DNA from 4 places in the Synechococcus sp. N5 genome. Region 3 is predicted to be linked to each of the others. Evidence: predicted binding sites of a transcription regulator. Region 3 holds the regulator's gene; each other region holds the start of a gene.
What was found. The regulator NtcA, encoded in region 3, controls nitrogen genes in cyanobacteria. The targets are predictions, from matches to a motif close to GTANCNNNNGNTAC.
Positions count from the first base shown of each region.

Region 1: the regulator NtcA is predicted to act here: its motif matches at 2,071-2,084, upstream of DXY03_RS07125 (DUF4278 domain-containing protein).
Region 2: the regulator NtcA is predicted to act here: its motif matches at 747-760, upstream of DXY03_RS00430 (DUF4278 domain-containing protein).
Region 4: the regulator NtcA is predicted to act here: its motif matches at 955-968, upstream of DXY03_RS04740 (DUF4278 domain-containing protein).

Region 1 is NZ_UCNI01000006.1:335,916-339,363, forward strand. Features, by position in the region: gene DXY03_RS07110 (Zn-dependent hydrolase) at 1-765, shown strand, start outside; gene DXY03_RS07115 (DUF1028 domain-containing protein) at 762-1,436, shown strand; gene DXY03_RS07120 (hypothetical protein) at 1,521-1,739, opposite strand; gene DXY03_RS07125 (DUF4278 domain-containing protein) at 1,820-1,987, opposite strand; gene DXY03_RS07130 (type 1 glutamine amidotransferase) at 2,179-2,937, opposite strand; gene ureC (urease subunit alpha) at 2,934-3,448, opposite strand, start outside.
Region 2 is NZ_UCNI01000001.1:75,280-78,727, reverse strand. Features, by position in the region: gene DXY03_RS00440 (peroxiredoxin-like family protein) at 1-85, opposite strand, end outside; gene DXY03_RS00435 (hypothetical protein) at 170-568, shown strand; gene DXY03_RS00430 (DUF4278 domain-containing protein) at 762-989, shown strand; gene DXY03_RS11760 (hypothetical protein) at 1,065-1,301, shown strand; gene DXY03_RS00425 (hypothetical protein) at 1,394-1,591, shown strand; gene DXY03_RS00420 (hypothetical protein) at 1,600-1,869, shown strand; gene DXY03_RS00415 (transcriptional regulator) at 1,953-2,162, shown strand; gene pepN (aminopeptidase N) at 2,152-3,448, opposite strand, start outside.
Region 3 is NZ_UCNI01000006.1:30,430-33,877, reverse strand. Features, by position in the region: gene DXY03_RS05585 (DUF3146 family protein) at 1-169, shown strand, start outside; gene DXY03_RS05580 (resolvase) at 147-593, opposite strand; gene DXY03_RS05575 (DUF3084 domain-containing protein) at 590-1,741, opposite strand; gene ntcA (global nitrogen regulator NtcA) at 1,769-2,485, opposite strand; gene rph (ribonuclease PH) at 2,544-3,287, opposite strand; gene DXY03_RS05560 (cob(I)yrinic acid a,c-diamide adenosyltransferase) at 3,433-3,448, shown strand, end outside.
Region 4 is NZ_UCNI01000004.1:549-3,996, forward strand. Features, by position in the region: gene DXY03_RS04740 (DUF4278 domain-containing protein) at 1,048-1,149, shown strand; gene DXY03_RS04745 (hypothetical protein) at 2,127-2,537, opposite strand; gene DXY03_RS04750 (hypothetical protein) at 2,837-3,022, opposite strand; gene DXY03_RS04755 (DUF3038 domain-containing protein) at 3,260-3,448, shown strand, end outside.

The sequences.
Region 1 (3,448 bases), 310 kb from region 3:
ATTCAGGACAACCTGGCGCGCATCGGCGGCCATTGGCCTTCCCTGGCCTCGGCTCGCCGCTCCGATGAGGCCTATGCCGCTTTCCTGGAGTTGCACGTTGAGCAGGGTGGCGTTCTTGAGCAACGCGGCGATGCCATCGGTGTTGTGGAGGGCGTTGTTGGTCAGCGTCGCTTCAGCATCAATGTGAGGGGCCAGGCCAATCACGCCGGCACCACACCGATGGGGTTGCGACAGGACGCCCTCGTGACGGCCTCGCGTCTTGTTCTTGCCGTCGACTCCATGGCCTCCCGTCATCCCGGAGATCCGGTGGCGACGGTGGGTCGACTGGAGGTTTGGCCCAATGCCGCCAACGTTGTTCCTGGCGCCGTTGCCCTGACGGTTGACCTCAGGGATGTGGATCCGACCGTGCTCGATCAGTTGGTGGAGGAGTTGATGCAGCAGGTGGAGCGCATCGGTGCTGAAACGGGCTGCCCGATTGCGGTGGACCCTCAGTTCAGCGTTGATCCCACCCCCGCTGATGCTGTGGTGATGGCCACGATCGCTGAGGCCGCGGCCGATCTCGGCTTGTCCCACAGCCATCTCCCCAGCCGTGCCAGCCACGATGCGCAGGAGGTTGGCCGTCGTTGGCCGATGGGCATGATTTTTGTGCCCAGCCGGGGCGGCCTGAGTCATTCCGCTGCAGAGTTCACCAGTGACGAGCAGTGCTGGGCGGGCACCGCGGTGCTGCTGGAAACGTTGCTGCGGCTCGACCGTCAGCTGCCGTGACCTTTTCGATCCTGGCCCGGGACCCCAGCAACGGTCGCTTTGGTGTGGCCGTTGCCACCTGTCATCTGGCCGTTGGATCCACCGTGCCTCACATCCGCGCCGGGGTTGGTGCCGTCGCCACCCAGGCCCACACCAATCCGTATCTGGGGATTTGTGGCCTTGAGCGCCTGGAGCAGAGTTCGGATGCCGAGAGTGTTCTCACCAGCCTTCTTGCGGATGATCAGCACCGCGACCGGCGTCAGTTTCACCTGATCGATCTGGACGGTCGTACGGCCTGTTGGACGGGGCAGGATTGCGGCCCTTGGGCAGGGCATCGCCATCAGCGTGATCTGTCTGTTGCCGGCAATTGCTTGGTGGATGAGGGCGTGCTGGCAGCCATGGAGCAGGCCTTTCTCACCAGCGACCCCAGCTTGAAACTCGGCCGCCGCCTGATGATGGCTCTGCTGGCCGGGGAAGCGGCCGGTGGTGACCATCGTTCTCCCTTCTGCACGTCAGCGGCGGTGCAGGTGAGCGGAGAAGCGGCTTTCCCGCTGTTGGATCTGCGCGTTGATTTCCACGAGCGCGCCGTGGAGCAATTGATGGAGGTGTATGAGCGCAGTCAGGCCCTCTGGGCCCAGGAGTGGAGGGATGAACTGTCTGAGTTGCCGATGCTCAACCGCTTGGTGGCTTGAACTTACTGCGTCGTTGACGCCATTAAAAAAGCCCTGCAACACAGCCGTGTGCGGGGCTTTTTCAGGAATTCAATTCAGGCTTGTTCAGCTAGGGACGGATGCTTCCCACTCCACGTTCAGGCCGGCCTGACGTGCGTCGGTGATCAGGTCATCGATGCAATCCATGCCAAAGGCGGCTTGTCCAGACAGCAGGGCATCCCATTCCTGAGACGGAAAGTGGGTCTGCAGCCAGAACACGCCATGCACGCTGGAGGGACTCACTTGCACGAGGCCTTGGTCGAGGCGAGAGGTGATGAGATCCAACGTCTTAGCTGAAGCTGGATCTATTACGCCTCAATCCTCGGAACTGGAATGTTCGAGTTGCTACGGATTAAGAAGTTGGCCTAGCGCGTGTAGCGCACGCCCCGGTAAATCAGCTGCACCGGAGTGCGGTGGTTGTTGATCTGGCGGGCTTGGTACACGTTGCGGCGGTACACGAGCTGCACCCCGGGCTTGCCCTGAGTGGCGTTGTTTTGCTGGTACTGATGCCCGCGATAGAGAAGGGTGGTCATTGGATGGTCCTCGAAGCAAGCTCAGGTCCCCGTTCCATGGCCTGAGGCGAACTGCGCTTCGCGCGATGCGAAGTGAACGATCGGTAGCTGTTGCTACAGAAATATTGAAGCTCTTGCAAATGCCGAAGTGATGTTCAGGTTGATACCTCTTCAGAAAAGTTTTTGGTTTTATTTATTTTTGTGCGTAGGAATTAGTGGGTCTGGCTGATCTCAATCAGTTGATTGAGCACAGCATTGAAGAAGTTTCGGCCTTGTTCCTGGAGCGTGGTGCCCAGCCTGCGCCAGTCCTGGGTCAGGCGATCGGGCCCTTCAGCTCCAAGGGCGTTCACCACGTAGTCGTGGTCGTTGGCGATCCAGCGTTCCAGCGCATCGCCGTCGATCTCGAGGTGGCATTGCAGGCCAATGGCGTGGGCTCCGATCCGAAACACCTGTTCGGCGCAGTGCAGTGAAGAACCCAGCAGGGTTGCATCAGCCGGGAGGTGGATGCGATCACCATGCCAATGCAGCACCAGAGTGCTGCGTGGTTGCCCTTTGAGCAGGGCCTCATCACTGGGATCCGCGACCCAGTGGATCGCGCCGAGCCCCAGTTCCTTCAGTTGCTGCGGTGGTGCTCCTACCTGCAGCGGTTGAACGCTGCCCCCTGCAGCCACAGCCAAGAGCTGCGCCCCGAGGCAGATGCCCAGCACCGGTCGGCGTTGCTGGTGCCAGGCCCTCAACCAGTCCAGTTCCTCCCTCAACCAGTCCATGCCTGGTTGGTCGTGATCGTTCACGCTCATTGGGCCACCGAGCACAAGGGCGATGCTGTTGGCACACGCCCTGGGGTCCGGCAGTGGGTCGCCCCGGTCGGGCCTCAGGATCTCGAGTGTCAGGCCCCGCTGCCGCGCCAGCTCTTCCACCAGTGCGGCGTCTTCGTGGTCCACGTGTTGGACCACCAGCAGCGTGGGGCTCAAAGCAGCAGGTAGCGCTGGGCGAGGGGCAGCACCTCGGCCGGCTCACAGGTGAGCAGCTCACCGTCGGCGAATACCTCATAGGTCTGTGGGTCCACGCTCACCTTGGGCAGCGCTGAATTCAGCTTGAGGGCGCTCTTGCCCACGCTGCGGGTGTCCTTCACCGCCATGCAGGTGCGCTCCAGCCCCAGCTGGCGTTGGATGTCGGCATCCATCGCCGCTTCGCTCACGAAGGTGAGACAACTGGGCGCGAGAGCTTTGCCGAAGGCGCCGAACATCGGCCGGCCGTGCACCGGGCCTGGGGTGGGAATCGAGGCGTTGGCATCGCCCATCTGGGCCCAGACGATCGAACCCCCCTTCACCACCAGTTCCGGGCGAATGCCGAAGAAGCCAGGCTTCCAAAGCACCAGATCGGCGAGCTTGCCGGTTTCGATCGACCCCACCTCGGTGCTGATGCCGTGAGCCAACGCCGGGTTGATCGTCACCTTGGCGATGTAACGCTTGAGGCGGTGGT
Region 2 (3,448 bases), on a different contig from region 3:
CCTGCACAACAACAAGGCGCTTGCAACCGCTCTCCATGCCGGCAACTCCGGCCAGCCGTTGCAGCAGTGGGTCGAGTGGGATCATCCCGACAGGCTGACATTTCGCCTCCGAGAACGTGGATGGCGCTTGCGCACCGCCTGAGAGACTCAAATCAAAGGCAGGGAGCAGGTGGGCAAGAAATCTGGCTTCACAAGTGCTGAGATCGAGGAGATCAAGCGTCTGTATCTGCAGGAAGGGCGATCGATCCTGCAGATCCCCAAGATCCTGGGCAAAGGCAGTGAAAACTCCGTGCGCAACGCCCTGCACAAGGCCCGGGTGAAGCATGCGCCGGAGGAACGCACCAAGCTGGAGCGGTTCAAGCCCGATCAAGTTTTTGGCAACGTCACCCTTTTAAAGCGACTCAAAAAAGCGAAAAAACTGAAGTTCCATGCCCGCTGCTCCTGTGGCTACGAATTTGACGTGGACCCATTCCGGCTAACGCTGCCGGAACACCACAAAGACAGGATTGCCGCATGCCAACGCTGCAGCAAAGTGCAAACAGAGGAGCGCTCCAAGCCTGAAGCCTGAGAGAATCAATCAAGATAAGTTCAACAGCGCATACAAAACCAACAAATATTTCAACGGCTTCACATCAATAAACACAAAATCCCACAAGTCGAATCAACCCCTTTCTCCTGCCAGGACAGGGGTTAAGAGCAGAACTTGTATCAAGCTGACGCAGCCTTAACAATGACTAAAGAGCTAGGTATCAAGCGGAACCTTGCTGCATTCGGGCGAGAACGTAGAACTCAAAAAGTTTTTACTCATCCCTATTCACGCCATGGAACTCACTTTCTTGGGCAACAAATATGCAAAGACAGAAGCAGTATCGACGCGGCCAACAATCCAACTGAAATACATGGGCAAAAGCTATCGGGCTGAGCAGATCAAATCCGTTCGCAATAGCGTTGCTCTCACCTACCGCGGCGTCTCCTACTCCAAAGTCTGAAGAGGCCTTGGGGTAGGGCACTGAGAACGCAGCCGACGTGACGGCATGAGGCCGCAGGATCGGCAAAATGGCGCGATGAGACTTCTGATCGCAGCCCTGATCGCGTCCAGTGCTTTGGCCTGGCCGGCAAAGAGTGCGGAACCGATCCCCCTCGTGGTGGTTCCCTTTGATGCCGCATGGGGGTCGCGACGTCTTCCCGTTCAGCCCGCAGGGTTGTTGCCGCCACCTCCAATCCCTGCACCGAGTCCAGCCAGCGAAGCCAACGCTGAACCAAGGCCGCAACGCCAACGCTGGTGCCGGGGTGGCTGTTGAACACAGGACGGCTGTCACCTGGAAGCGTTCTGTGTAAACCGAAAGGAGAAGCCCCCCTTCCGGCCCTAACGATGCGAAACGCGGCGCTGTTGATGGCGAGCCTCCTTCTGGGATCCATAGCTCTTGCCGGTGGCAAGCGGGCCACAGCCCAAGGGCCGTCCGAGCAGTTCGCCACCGCTGAGGCGATGCGGGTGATCCCGAAAGGGGCAACGATCACCAACACCACTTGCAAGAGCATTGATGTGGGAGCCAGCAGCCGCTATCAGTGCACCATCACCTACAGCCCCTGAGCTGATCGATGAAAGGCTGGCGTGCTGCGTGTTGGAGCCTGATCCTGCTGGGGATCCCGGCTGCGGGGCGCGCCGAATTTGATCAGTGTCGCTTGATCGATCAGGTGCTGAATCGCCTGGGCAACGCCATGGCCATCAACCGTTTGATCATTGCGGAAGGCAAGGACAGCACGGCTGTTGCTGCGGCGAGTGATGCTCTGGCCGCACAGAACGAGAGCTACCGGCGCACCAAGCGCCAACGCGCCAAAGCCGGCTGCGATGGCTGGCAACGGGACTGACTGGCTGACGGGCTGTTGTCTGACTGACTCACTGACTCACTGGCTCACGCCAGGCAAGCTGGTGAAGCGCTGATCGAGAGACCTTGGCCGTCACCGTCTGCCAGAACTGCGGAAGCCGCCGGTTTCGTGCCGACCGATCCATGGCCGGGCGGCTGGTCTGTCAGAACTGCGGCCTTGCGGCCGGTAGCCGAGCTGCACGGTCCACACCGCAAAGCAGGCGGGGCAGCAACGCAAAACGCTGGCTGGTGATCCTGCTGATCGCGGTGATCGTGCTGGTGGTGGTCACGTCGTAAGCAACTGCACCACCTCAGCGGTGTTCGCCGATAAAGGCTTGGCGGCCAGCTGGTCGATGGCCTGACGCATGACCATTTGACGATCGGGGCCGTAACTGCCGCAGCGACTGAACACCTTGGCCATCCGTGATGCGGTGATCGGATTGCGGGAGTCGACCGCTGCGATCTGCTCCGCCATGAACCGATAGCCGCTGCCATCGATGGCGTGAAACGCCTGAACATTGGCGGTAAATCCACCGAGAACAGCGCGAAGGGAATTGGGCGCCAGGGGATCGAAGCGCGGGTGCTCCAGCAGCTGTTGAACGCGCTCCAACGCGTTGGACCTGGGGGCTGATGCCTCCATCGCGAACCAGGCATCCAGGATCACGGGCTTGTCTTGCCAACGCTCGTAGAACAGCGCCATCGCCTGCTCACGCTCAGCGCTTTCCTGCGGCAGCAAGGCCCGCAGGGCTCCCCGCGCCAGGGTCATCGAGGGGCCGGAAACAGCAGCCAATGCCTCCGCTTGAACCGTGGCATCACCAGCCGCAGCAAGCCAGCGCCAGGCCAAAGCGGTCAGGGCCCGGCCGCCCTGACCCGCCGGCCAAGCCAGGCTCCAGTCAGCCCGGGCCAGCTCCAGAAGTCGACGCAGGGACGACTGCAATTGAACGCCCATCTCATGGGTCCATGCCCGGAAGGCTTGATCCAGTGCCAGCGGATCCACCGGGGATTGCAATGCCTCCAGTTCCGCCATGCCCGGCAGCGCCAGCAGCGCCGCCAGATCCATGCCATCACCACCGTCGTAGGCGCAGATCCGCTGATCAAGGGCCTGAATCAGCGCCGCTTCCACGGCAGGCTTCGGCTGGTTTTCAGCCCGCGCCAACAGCACCTGGCGTGCCAGGCGCTGGGCCACATCCCAGCGGCAGAACGGGTCATCATCAGACGCCAACAGCTGCAAGCACTCCTCCAGCGGCTGCTCCAAACGCACCTGCACCGGGGCCGAGAAGCGGCGCAGGACCGAAAGGGCAGGGGGTGTGTCGCCGGGCTGGCCCTGCAGGGTGATGCTGGCGCGCTCAGCCTCCATCACCAGCAGCTGCTCCTCACCAATACGGCCTTGCTCACCCACCAGGGCCATGGCAACCGGCAGCACCAGGGGCTGTTTGTCCGCTTGCCCCGGCGTGGGAGGCGTCGCCTGGTGCAAGTCCACCGTCAGTTGACCCGATTCGGGGTTCCACCGCCGATCAATGCTGAGTTCCGGAGTTCCTGCCTGGTGGTACCAACGCTTGAAGCGTTCCAGATCAAAGCCAAGA
Region 3 (3,448 bases):
AGGGTTTGAGTGGCAGTTTTCCTGGGCCTTTGATCGCGGTGAACTGGTAGTGGAGCCATCCCTGGGACGTGCCCTGATCGAGGATGCCCTGCGGCGGTTTCTTGTGCGTTCTGATTACAGGCTGGAACCGGGGGGTGATTACACCTTCATGGTCCGGGCCAGGTTCTGAGCGAGAACGTGGGATCAGGCTCAGGCCATTTCAGGCGGCATTGCAGGTGCTCCTCAAGCATCACCAAAGCTGCAACAGCATCCAGATCCACCGGTGGAATGCGCAGTCCTGCCGGCAGCATCCGTCGCCAACCTCGAGCCGGCCATAGCGCCCAGTAACGCTGTCTTGCCCTCAGGGTTGTTCCCTGCTCCTGAACCACGGTGAGATGGCCCAGCCGTTCCAGTCGCTGGATCCAGGTTCTGCTTCCCGTGCCATCGCCGATCAGGATGCGGTCGAGAGCTTGGTCTTGATTCCACTGCTCCAGCCAGGGTTCGACGGCCTCCGGGGCCAGCACATGCCCTTCGCGCACGAGGCCGAGCTGAAGATCGGCCAGCACAAGACCACATTTGCAGCGGCCTGGATCGAGGACGGCCACCCGTTTCATGGGGAGGCCTGAATGGTGACGACGACAGGATCGGCACTGTCGCTGACCCCTGCGGAAATCACGTCCAAGACCACGCTTTGGCTGGGTCCTTCCATAAGGGTCTGGGCCAGTTGGGAGAGGGCTGATCCATCGAACTGAAGGCCTTCGGTCAGGGATCCCCGCCGCTGCACTTCGGCATAGGCCGAGGCCAGGAGAAGGTTCAATCGTGTGCGAATGCCCTCTGGAGTGCGTTCATCCGGTTGCAGTGTGGTGGTGGCCAGCACGTCACCGCGTTGCGTCACCGGCCGGTTTGGACGCACCTCGGGGAAGGCGTACACCGCTGTTTCGCCCCGCAGCACGTTGGTGGCTGAGCGCAGCGAGATCACCCAGATCTCCGGTTTGCGGATGATCCTTTGCAGGCGTTCCACATCGCTGCGCGGAACGCGGATCAACTGCCGTTCGGGTGCTTCGCCAGGTCGCACTTTCCCGTAGGCGTTGAGATTGGCCTCCTGCAACAGCCTGTCGACAGCCTGTTTGGCCTGGTCCGGAGCATCGAGTCGAACCGTTGCTCTTGCCAAGGTCTGTCCGCTGCTGATCACCACAGATCCACGCCTCAAGGCGACCAGATTGCGTTCCAGTTCTTTGAGTTCCTGCTCACCGGCTCGGATGCGGCTGCGAACGCTGTTGAGTTCGGCTTCCGTGCGCTGGATGTCCGCATCGCGGGAGGCGATGTCCTGGCTGAGGCGTTCACGTTCGGCTTTGAGTTGGGCCAGCTCCTTTTGAAGAGGAGCGAGTTCGAGGCGCAGGGTGTTGGCCCGTTGCTGCGATTGCTCGAGCTCAATGGCGATCCGTTTGGTTTCTGTTTGGGTCTTGTCTCGTTCCCGCTCGGCTGCCTCCAGCTGCTGACGGCTGTCTTGGAGTTTCTCCTGCAGGGCATCCAGTTCAAACAGGCCAACCCGCAACTGCCGGCTCACCAGAAGCATCAGGCCAAGTGAGAGTGCGCTGATCAGGCTGCCGGTCAACACCGTGATCAAAACGGCGGTGCGCCGTGGGCGCATGCTGAACAAACTCAGTCGCGCTTTGCCGACGCGGCTGCCCAAACGGTCGCCCAGGGTCGACAGCACGCCCCCGAGCACCAACAGAACCAGAATCAGTGCCCAGCCGCTCATGGCTGCACAAGTCGGGCGATGGCAGGCCTAGCTGAAGCGTTTGGCCAGCGCGATCGGATCCAGAACCGTGATTTTCTTGCGGTCAATCTGAACCAAACCGGATTGACGCAAGTCTCCCAGCAGACGCGTGATTGTCACGCGTGTTGAGCCAATTGCTTCAGCGATGGCCTGATGGGACAGGCGCAGGTCGATGGTGATGCCCAGCTCATCTGCCACGCCGAAGTCCCTGCAAAGCACCAGCAGGAAGCTCACCAGTCGGGATGACATGTCCCGATGGGTGAGGGTTTCAATCATCGTCTCGGTCTGCAGAATCCGGCTGGAGAGACCCTGAAGCAAGCGCAGGCCAACGCTGGTGTCTGCTTCGATGGCGGCCTTCACGGAGGTCGCTGGTGCAGTCACCATTTCGACCCGGGTAAAGGCCACAGCGTGATAGAACCGGTCGGACCGTTGACCTGTCAGCAGTGACAGCACCCCGAAGAGGCTGTTCTCGCGGAGCAGGGCCACGGTGATCTCTTCTCCCGATTCGTAGACGCGGGACAGACGAACGGCTCCCCGGCGGATCAGATACACCCGTTCTGCGGGATCTCCGGGGAAGAAGATGGTCTTGTTGCGATCCACCAGTTCACTGCTGGCGCCATCGAGATCCCGGATGATCTCCAGCAGAGAACGGTTGGCGGGCTCTGCGCTGGGAGCTGGAGCCACCATCTGCGGGGCGTATCGGCTGAAACCTCGGCTACTGGTCATGACATCCCCCTTGTGTGGCGAAGTTACGGAGCCGGCGGTGGCCGCCATGTAGCGGTTATTACGTAACGCTGCTGTGCTCCTTGAAGGCCTGGCGTTGCGCCTGCATCAGGGATGTCAATCCCGGCTCTGCTAAATCCAGCAGCTCATTGAGTTGCCTGCGACTGAAGGGCGCACCCTCCGCAGTTCCCTGGATTTCCAGCAGACGGCCATCGCCGGACTGCACAACGTTCAGGTCCACCTCGGCTCGGCTGTCTTCGCTGTAGTCCAGATCCAGCAAGGCCTGGCCATCAACCAAGCCCACGGATACAGCCGCCACCTGATCGATCAGGGGTGATTGCTCCAGCACTCCCTGGTCCACCAGGGATCGGCAGGCTTGGTCCAGGGCGAGCCAAGCCCCGGTGATCGAGGCCGTCCGGGTGCCGGCGTCCGCTTGGATCACGTCGCAGTCGATCAGCAAGGTGCGCTCTCCTAGACGCTTCATGTCGATCACGGCGCGCAGGCTTCGGCCGATCAGCCGCTGAATTTCCTGAGTGCGGCCCGAGAGTTTCATCAGCTCCCGTGATTGTCGCTGTGGGGTGGATCCGGGCAGCAACCGGTATTCGGCGCTGAGCCATCCCAATCCTTCTCCCTTGCGCCAGCGGGGAACTTTGTCCTCTAAGCAAACGCTGCAGAGAACAGCGGTTCGGCCGGTGTGAACCACAAGGGAGCTCAAGGCAAACCCCATGGGATTCCAGGTCACCGAGAACGGTCGCAACTGCTGCGGGCGACGGCCATCAGTGCGTTGTTCAGGGGATTGGCTCATCGGTGGTGTGCAGTTCGTCAAGCCTCGCAGGCGGTTGGTTCTCGCACTGTCCAAACACCATGGGTGGTGTCAATCCCCTTGTGGAATGTGATCTCGCCGCTACATTCAAGGTCTTGCCGGGGTCGCCCGGACAGATGCTTCCGTGATGACCACAAGCCTCG
Region 4 (3,448 bases), on a different contig from region 3:
GGAGATGAGACGAGATGCCGAGGTAAACGGCGGTCTTGGCTCGGGGGATCTGATCGCTGGCTGACGGATCCCCCTGCGTGGAAATGGTGTGAGGCCTCGTTCTCAGCCGAGGCCCCATAGTGGCGGGAAAGCTCAAAAAACAGCCACCGAGGAGGAGTCATGGAGATGGGCTGAGCTCAAGAAACTGGCTGAGGACAAGCGAAAAACCGTCCACCCACGACTTCCGCAGTGTCAGCTGAGTAGAGATGCTTGATCTGTGAGGAAAAACACCTCACGGGGTGGAAACAAGGTCACACTCCCGAGAGACGTTTTGGAGCCCCTGCCTTCGGCGGGGGTTTCTTTTTGGGGAATGGCCTCCAGCCAAAGATCTGGCTAAGGGTTGAGTTCAACCATCACGATCTGAATGTCCTCTGGATATCCAGAAATAACGGAGCAGGATCCATCAGCGTCAATGCAGGCTGGGGATCGCCGAGAACGACTCGCAAAGTTCGTTGGCGAATTGTGGGCACAACGCCGACACGTTGTTGAGACTCGGCGCCGTATCGATAAGAGATTCGCGGATGAGAGCGACTGGTTTGTCCGCAAAGACACTGAACTCGTGGACTGAACTCCTGTCTGGCTGTGGCAAAGCACAGACCATCAGAGCTATGACTTCAATAGAGACACGTCCCCACGAGAGGGTGGTGGGCTTGGCTCAGGTGATCTGCTCTATAGAGCTGCAGCGGATCACCCTGTCTGCGATTCGGTAGTAAGTAACGCGATCTGACTGAAGTCAGTGCGGTTACGAATGAATTGCACCGCAACTGGCAGAGCTGGTGGTGCAGCGGAGCTTCAATCGCTCGGGGCTCCGCTTGCCTGGATATTGGATGAGGGCACTGAGCTGAATCCAGCTAGAAACGCACTGTGTATCCGCCCGAACGACACATGGGTTGACGCCTCCCTTATAAGGGATCTGTAGCAACCGCTACCAACAACGTTCACCTCGCTTCTGCAAGGCGCAGATCACCAGGCCAAGGAACGGGGACCTGGATTTCTGAGGAACCTCAAATGACCCTGACCTATCGCGGCCAGAAGTACGACCAGCAAAAAGTGGCTGGCGACTCCAACAAACCTGCTCTGACCTACCGCGGAGTTTCCTACGCCAAGTGATCAAGGCTTAATCAGAAGATCCAAAGCCCCTGCCCTAGGCGGGGGCTTCGTTTTGCCACTGCTGAGCCTCTACTCGTTCACCTGCCAGGTCAACAATCGATTGGGCGATGGGTATGTATCGATGATCGACACTTCCGTCTTCGTTCTTTGGTGTGGTTACCTTGTTTAAGGTTCATGTGTCAATTGAGGCAATCAATTTTTTTCCACGCGGAAAACTTGTAATCACCTGCTGGTAGCTCATTGTCCTGGCAGATGGTCATGTGAAATACCTGAATAGATATTCACTTAGATTCGGCTTGGGAAGTGTTGCCGTAGGCTCCGCCTAAAGCACGTACTCCGTAAACATGAACCATCAAGACAATCCAAAAATGGATTGGTTTCACTTGAGTTCCTGGTGGTGCCGCTGTGTTACTGCGTCACGCTGACGGGGTCAGATAACGGGCTCTACTAAGCAGTGCCTAAAGCTGCTTGATCCCTGGCGTCTGACGGCGCGAATGACGACTTACTCCCGAAGGCATTCAGAGTCACCCATTTCTTTTACGTGGATTCCAAACCACGAGTGTTTATGTCTTTGCTTTGACTTACAGGGAGTCAGCAAGCTTCTCCCTGTATACATGGGTGCTTAAGCAAATGCTTTCTCCCTGTATACATGTGGGGTCGCCAGACCCTTCCAGAAGGCCCTGAATGGAGCCAAGAGTGCTGCCTTGTGATTCATCATTATGCGCAAAACAGAAGCCTTAGAGAGGCATGCAGGCACAAGCTGACTCTTCTTGATTGAAATGAATGACTGCACCATAGAGAAACGCAATTGCCTCAATCAAGCAACCACGAGTCAATCTGTTTCCATACAGGAGTCAGCGCATTTCTTAAAACCTCTGGGTCATATCCATGTCCATAAACGTTAGACATCTGACTGATCGAAAGCCTATGACCAAGCAGTGCCTCGATGTGAGCAGGATCTACCTGATTGCTCCTCCCTAAGTCTGTAATGCCATGGCGAAAGCTATGGGGGTCAGGTAAGGGTTGAGGCTCTTCAGCCTGAGATTGATTTGAGAGGCCGTCCCCCAGCCCTTTTCAAAAGGAAACTGGTTCAGCAGCGCTACAACCTTGGGCGGCAACGGAATTGTCCTGACAGAAGCCTTGTTCTTTGCGGTGCCTAAAGCAATTTGCATCGTGCCGAGCTCCAAATCGAAGTCTTCACGGTTCCGCTTTCTGACTTCACTAATCCGGGTACCGCAATAGACCTGAATCAAGACAGGGATGAGCTGTCTATCGAGGAGCTTCGGCAAAAGGCCCAACAGATCGCGATAGTCCTTTTCGGCAGCTGTATAGATGTGGTCTGCTTCCCCTGCGCTGTAGTCCGCAGTATCAAAGGGGTTCATCGCCATCCCTCGGAGCAACCCAGACTTCATGCACATGGAGACCAGCCCCGACAGCAGTGAGCACTTGCTGTTGATGGTCAGACCACTAAGTCCTGAGTCCTGCATTTGATCGATCCACTCCCTGATGGCTTCTGGAGTGGCCTCAGCCAGTTCGAAAGGACAGTGCTTTAGGCGATACCCACGTTTCGATGCCAGCTGGCTGACAGGGGCAACTGGTTCTTTCTCCTGCGGATCCGCTCCACCTCACGAATCAGATCGTTCCAGACGACTGGTACTTGCCTGTTATTCAAGGCTTTAGCGAGTGCTTAGGTATTCGGATCGAGGTAGTCCCCAGTGACCTCGTCTTGCTCCCACTTGCCCGTGTAGTTCTCGGCGGCGGTCTGTATGTCGGCGGCATCAGCTAGTTCGAGCAAGTTGACGAACTCCCTGGCTTCCTTCCACCTGGTCACACCTTGCTGCTGGGCCCTGTGCGCAGCCTCAAGTTCCGCCATTGCCTGACCTGCTCGCAGGTGAGCAACCTCGCTGCCCCTGGTCTGCAGAGAACGCATCACACGCCTGCCGCCCAGATGCAGCTGAACGCAATACACTCCGTTCGACCTTCTTTGGATCGGCTTCTTAGGTCTGCCCATGGCATCGGTACTGCGAGAGTTCTGCGACAGAGAACTGCGAGAGAGTCGTAAAACTCCCCTGACATCCTGTCTCCGCCTGACTTCATTGTCATCGCAGCCATGACTGAAGCTCCAGCCCCCAGCGCACCCACTGACGGCGCGCGTCTCAGCCGGCGGGGCGTCGAGCGTCTCGACCTATTGATGCTGACCATTGAGGCTCTTGATCTCAATGGTGGCGAGGCGATGGTCTGGGCCAGCCAGCAGAAGGGTCTCCAGGCGCAATTCCCCAACCGGGTTGAACTCTGGAAG